Linked DNA regions of Haloactinospora alba. The protein of the gene in region 1 interacts with the protein of each later gene in a pairwise test. Links are inferred from orthologs where the notes say so. Each region holds a gene or a part of one and is shown in the gene's direction. Other genes may lie near its edges.

The links.
Region 2: the proteins of ftsZ (region 1) and rlmN interact in binary tests that used the Escherichia coli proteins (3 or more experiments, as listed by UniProt). The link is inferred for Haloactinospora alba from one-to-one orthologs.

What each region holds. Positions count from the first base shown.
Region 1 is NZ_VFQC01000001.1:2,077,503-2,080,596, reverse strand. The notes cover bases 127-3,015. They hold ftsZ (cell division protein FtsZ), read left to right. Parts: upstream 127-747; coding sequence 748-2,283; downstream 2,284-3,015. Other genes in these bases: pgeF (peptidoglycan editing factor PgeF), read left to right, coding at 2,406-3,015; FHX37_RS09345 (cell division protein FtsQ/DivIB), read left to right, coding at 127-345. In the rest of the region: more of FHX37_RS09345, read left to right, coding at 1-126; more of pgeF, read left to right, coding at 3,016-3,094. UniProt on the Escherichia coli protein: Essential cell division protein that forms a contractile ring structure (Z ring) at the future cell division site. The regulation of the ring assembly controls the timing and the location of cell division.
Region 2 is NZ_VFQC01000001.1:661,952-665,091, forward strand. What follows is about bases 35-2,969. They hold rlmN (23S rRNA (adenine(2503)-C(2))-methyltransferase RlmN), read left to right. Parts: upstream 35-919; coding sequence 920-2,020; downstream 2,021-2,969. Other genes in these bases: FHX37_RS03230 (suppressor of fused domain protein), read right to left, coding at 35-727; FHX37_RS03240 (Lrp/AsnC family transcriptional regulator), read right to left, coding at 2,136-2,633; FHX37_RS03245 (PucR family transcriptional regulator), read right to left, coding at 2,745-2,969. In the rest of the region: more of FHX37_RS03230, read right to left, coding at 1-34; more of FHX37_RS03245, read right to left, coding at 2,970-3,140.

The sequences.
Region 1 (3,094 bases):
CTGGTGGACGGTGCCGGGGTGCGGATCGCCGAACGGGAGGAGGAGCCTTCCGACTACCCGCTGGCGCGCATCACGGGAGAGGTCAGGGGTAACCCGGGCCTCTCCGTGGCGGCCGGTATCACCGAGCACCTTTCCGACCCCGTGCTCGGGAGAGTCACGGGCATCGAGGCGGAGGAGCCCGACAACGTGGTCGTGCTCCTGGACAGCGGTGCTCGTGTGGTGTGGGGAGACGGGGAGCGGACGCGGGAGAAGAGCGAGGTTCTGGCGATCCTGTTGCGCGAGCGGCCTCCGAACGAGGATCGCGAGTACGACGTCAGCGCTCCGGACACGGCGGTCGTTTCCTGACTCCCTCCGAGGCGGCTCGGGGGCGTGACCGATCGCGCGTGACGGGGGAACAGCCGCGACGCGCCGAGGCCGCGCATCGCCTTGGAAACGTGCGCCCCGTTAGGCTAAGCGCGTGGTTGGTTGCCCGTCGGCATCCTGCAACTTACTGTCGAAGAACGCAGCCCCTGATTGACATGACTATGAACCCTGCAACGGGCGAGGTGGGCGGGGCCGGCAGCCTGGAGCTGGCGGGGCGGTACCCACTCTTGTAGGGAGCCGGGCTGGTGGTTGACCAGTCCGGAAAAGCCCGGACGTAGCACTGTAGAACCGGAAAAGCTGGCTGACTCGCTCCTGTGCGAGGCACACGATCGTGCTGGAACGGGACGGTGCGGCTGGCAGAAGCGAGCGGAAAGGCCCCTCGTCGTGGCAGCACCGCAGAACTACCTCGCGGTCATCAAAGTCGTCGGTATCGGCGGCGGTGGTGTCAACGCCGTGAATCGGATGATCGAAGAGGGACTTAAGGGCGTCGAGTTCATCGCCATCAACACCGACGCTCAGGCGCTGCTGATGAGCGACGCCGACGTCAAGCTCGACGTCGGCCGCGAGCTCACGCGCGGATTGGGCGCCGGGGCCAACCCGGATGTGGGACGAAAGGCGGCCGAGGACCACCGCGAGGAGATCGAGGAGGTCCTCAAAGGGGCCGACATGGTTTTTGTCACCGCTGGGGAGGGTGGTGGCACCGGCACGGGCGGCGCTCCCGTGGTTGCCGATATAGCCCGGTCGTTGGACGCCCTCACGATCGGTGTGGTGACCCGGCCCTTCAGTTTCGAAGGTAAGCGCAGAGCGACCCAGGCGGAGTCCGGGATAGCGACACTGCGCGAAGAGGTCGACACCCTGATCGTGATTCCCAACGACCGCCTACTGTCCATCTCTGACCGGCAAGTGAGCGTGCTGGACGCGTTCAAAGCAGCCGACCAGGTGCTGCTTTCCGGTGTGCAGGGCATTACCGACCTGATCACCACACCCGGACTGATCAACCTGGACTTCGCTGACGTGAAATCCGTCATGTCGGGTGCGGGGTCGGCACTCATGGGGATCGGCTCGGCGCGGGGGGACGATCGCGCTGTGGCCGCGGCCGAGATGGCGATCTCCTCGCCCCTGCTGGAAGCCAGTATCGATGGTGCCCACGGGGTGCTCCTGTCCATCCAGGGCGGTTCCGACCTGGGCTTGTTCGAGATCAACGAGGCAGCACAGCTCGTTGCGAACTCGGCCGCTCCCGACGCCAACATCATCTTCGGCGCTGTGATCGACGACGCGCTCGGGGACGAGGTGCGCGTCACCGTCATCGCTGCCGGGTTCGACGAGCCGAGTGTCGAATCGGGACCCGAGTCCACCGCGGCAGCGCTCACCGCGGAACCGTCCGTACCGCAGCGTGGCGAGTCCGCCGAGTCGAAACCGTCATCGGTGACGGCCCAGACCACCCAGACCGGGCCGGAGAGAAAAACGGAGCGCGCCCCGGAGCCGGCTGCCGAACAGCCGGTGCGTAGCCCCGCCCCGGAACCGGTGCGGGAGGAGCCTCCCCGCGCCCAGGTCCCCTCCGAGCCCGAGCCGGAGCCCAGGCGGCCCGAGCCCGAGGTCAGGCGGTCCGAGCCCGAGCCCAGGCGGCCAGAACCGGAATCCAGGCGGCCCGAGCCCGAGCCCCGGAGGGAGGAGAACCAGGCCTCCGCCGCGGCGCGGGTGGAGGAGGAGACCGACACGGAGCCTGCTCCTGAGGAGGAGGGGAACCGCGGCCGCAACATCCAGTCGGTCAGCGACAGCGAGAGCACCCAACTCCGCAGCACCGGTACGGAGAGCCAGCTTCCGCGTTCGGGAGCCTCCGGTGGGGAGGTCTCCTCCCCCCGGCGCAGAGTGGTGTTCGACGATCCCGACGATCTGGACGTCCCGGACTTCCTCAAGTAGTCCCTTCCCGCAGGGGCGGTATGCCCTGCGGGAACGTAACGCACAGGGTACCGGCCTCCTCCGAGGCCGGTACCCTGTTTGCTGTCCCCTCCCCACACAGCCAGGAAGAGCAGCGTCGGTTGATGAGTGCCGTGTTCCAGTTGGGCCCCGGAGTGGCTGCCGGTTTCACTCGACGGTATGACGGCGGGGTGAGCGCTGCTCCGTTCGATACGCTCAACCTCAGTTCGGGGGTGTCCGACGACCACACGGCTGTGGAGCGCAACCGGCAGGACGCGGCCGCCCGGCTGGGGTTCGACAGCGGTCGTGTGGTCTGGATGGACCAGGTGCACGGTGCTGATGTCGCGGTGGTGACAGCACCCGGTGTGGCGCCACGGGTCGACGGGATCGTCACCACCCGCGACGATCTCGTCCTGGCAGCGCTGGCTGCGGACTGTCTGCCGATCCTCGGGGCGGATCCGGACGCGGGTGTCCTGGGCGCGGCGCACTCCGGGCGCGCCGGAACGCTGGCGGGGATCGCGCCCCGTCTCGTGGAGGCCATGGTCAACCAGGGGGCCAGGGAAAGCCGGATCACGGTGGCCCTCGGCCCGGCGATCTGCGGCCGGTGTTACGAGGTGCCGGAATGGATGCGTGACGAGATGGCCGAACGCCTCCCCCAGGGGGCCGGTCGTACCTCCGTCGGAACGGCCAGTATCGACCTCCGCGCAGCGGTCACCGCCCAGTTCGAGGAGTGCGGGGTGCACAATGTCGTGGTGGATCGGCGCTGCACCCTGGAGGACCCCGACCTTTTCTCGCACCGGCGTACCGGCATGAC
Region 2 (3,140 bases), 1.4 Mb from region 1 along the record:
CCAGCGCGAGCTCGACCCGCGCGTAGGGGGAGGGGTCGGCGAGGTACCGCTCCACGGTGGGCATCCGCTGGCCGCACATTCCCACCGTGCTCAGCACCGTGTAGGGGCGCCGTTCCGTGGGCGGGCGTTCCGAGACGCGTAACAGCGGCGGATAGCCGTCCGAGATGTCCCAGTAGTGGCCCGACGGGCCCACGGTCCGGTTGAGGTGGTTGAACACCGCGCGTTGCACGCTGCGCCACGCGTCGGGGGTCGACCGCCAGTGCCAGTACGACCGCGCGTGGAACACCCGGGAACGCAGCTGTTCGGGGGCGGTGTCCAGCGCCCAGGCGTAGGGGGTGTGGCCGACGGCGTCGCGCGCGTAACCGGGCAGCCCCCGGTCGGCTTCCGCCCAGCCGGGGATGACGGCCAGGAGCTCCCCGTCCTCGAGCAGCGCAACCCCGTCGCCTTCCTCGAACCACACGGCGCGTACCCGCGCGGCCTCCACCGGCGGGCGGCCCTGGGGATGTTTGGTGTGGGCGGCGGGCATGAGGGGGGCCTCTCCCTGGTACAGGCTCGCGGGGTCGCCCGTGGCGGGCGCGGGCTCGTGGTTGGCGAGCCACACCGGGACCCGGATCCTTCCCTGGGCGTTGAGGAGGTAGGCTGCGGTGGCGCCGGGGCCGCGTTCGACGATCACGCGGCGGCTGCGGTAGGGGCTGGACTCGTCGAGGAGGATGCTCGCCGCTGCCACTGTCCCTCCCCGGCTGTTCGGCTGTTCTGCTGTTCCGTACGGTGGTACCCACGCGCCGCATAGGATGAACGGCAGTGGCCTTTTCCCTGCGGAACCTGTCCCGGCCGGGACAAGGCCGACTATGTACCCAAAGTACCGTGTATCGCGGACATCGTCTCCGCGTCCGCGGTCATCCGTCCGTGTTGGAACCACATGCCTGCCGAGCTCACTTTCGCCGCCCCGCGCCGGGCCCAGCCGCCCCGGCACCTCGCCGACCTCAGTCCCGACGACCGCCGCGCGGCGGTGACGGAGCTGGGGGAGAAACCCTTCCGTGCCAAGCAGCTGGCCCAGCACTACTTCGGACACCTGGAGTCCGACACGTCGGCGATGACCGACCTGCCGGAGGGCTCCCGGGAACGGCTCGGCGCGGAGCTGCTCCCGGAGCTGCTCACGCCGGTGCGTCATGTCACGTGTGACGAGGGGATGACCCGCAAGACGCTGTGGCGCGCCTTCGACGGGGTCATGTTCGAGTCGGTGCTGATGCGCTACCCCGACCGCGCCACCCTGTGCGTCTCGTCGCAGGCGGGCTGCGGGATGAACTGCCCGTTCTGCGCCACCGGACAGAACGGTCTCACGCGCAACCTCTCCACCGGGGAGATCGTGGACCAGGTCGTCTCCGTCGCGCGGGACCTGGAGCGGGGGGAGGTCTCCGGCGGTCCGGGGCGGATCAGCAACATCGTCTTCATGGGGATGGGCGAGCCGCTGGCCAACTACCGGCGCGTCCTCGACTCCATCCGGCGCATGACCGACCCTGTCCCCGGCGGTATGGGCATCTCGCAGCGGGGGGTCACCGTCTCGACCGTGGGTCTGGTTCCGGCGATCGAGAAGATGATCGCGGAACGCATGCAGGTGCGGTTGGCGATCTCGCTGCACGCTCCCGACGACGAGCTGCGGGACGAGCTCGTGCCCGTCAACAACCGGTGGAAGGTCGCCGAGGCGCTGGACGCGGCCTGGCGCTACGCTGACACGACCGGCCGCCGCGTCTCCATCGAGTACGCCCTCATCCGCGACATCAACGACCAGGCGTGGCGCGCCGACCTCCTCGGCGAGATGCTCGCCGGCCACCTTGCCCACGTCAACCTGATCCCGCTCAACCCCACGCCGGGGTCGAAGTGGACCGCCTCCCGCCCGGAGGACGAGCGCGAGTTCGTGCGCAGGCTGCAGTCCCACGGCGTCCCGGTGACGATCCGCGACACCCGGGGCCAGGAGATCGACGGCGCGTGCGGCCAGCTCGCCGCCAGCGAGAGGGAGTGAGCCCGAGGGGCGGAGCCGCGCCCGGGGCGGCGGTGGGCCGCCCGGCGGTACGGCCGACCGGTGCCGGCCCGTGCGAGACGCCTTCGGGCGGTCCCGGCCGGCGACCGGCGCGACCTCAGTGGGTCCCCCACGCGTAGGTCTGCTTCCGCAGCTTCAGGTACAGGAAACTCTCGGTCTCGGTGACGCTCTCGACCGACCGGAGGCGGCCCAGGATCTCCAGAAGCTGGTCGTCGTCGGCGGCGACCACCTCAGCCAGCAGGTCGAACGAGCCGGCCGTGATCACCAGGTACTCGACACCGGGCAGGTCGGCGATCTCGTCGGCGACCTTGTCGAGTTCGCCGCTGCACCGGATGCCGATCATGGCCTGCCTGCTGAACCCCAGCATCATCGGGTCGGTGACACCGACCACCTGGACCACGCCCGCCTCCAGCAGCCGTTGGACGCGTTGGCGCACGGCGGCCTCGGACAGCCCCACGGCCTTGCCCATGGCGGCATAGGAGCGGCGCCCGTCCTGCTGCAGCTGCTCGATGATGCGCTTGGCGGTCTCGTCGAGGGCGACGTTGGAGGAGGGGTTCCGCCGTACGGCCGGAGCGCTGTCGTCCTGTTCTGTCACATGGTCCTCCGGGATGGTCACGGGCTGCGCGGGTAACAGCGCGTTCTCGGGTCGCTCGTGTCGTGTCCCACACACGACGGAACCAAAAGTACTTTATGGTAGCCCCCGCGTTCAGTACGCCCGGTGATCGCGGACCGAATCCAGGGACAGCAGGGCCACGTGCAGCGAGAGGCAGGTCTCCACCGAGTCCAGGTCGACGCCGAGCACGTGCGAGATCCGCCGCAACCGTTCGTAGAACGCCGGACGCGAGATGTGGGCGGTGGTGGCGGCCAGCGCCTTGTTCCTGCCGGAGGAGAGGTAGCAGCGCAGCATCTCGGTGAGGTCGCTGCCGTGCCGGTCGTCGTAGGCCAGCAACGGCCCCAGCTCGCGTTCGACATAGGTTTGCAGCCGCTCGTCGTCGGAGAAGAGGTGCAGCAGTCCGCGCAGGTGCACGTCGGGTAGCCGGTAGAAGAGCTGGTCTCCGCTCTGGCGCAGCGCCACGTCGCCGACCTGGCGCGCCTCCAGGAA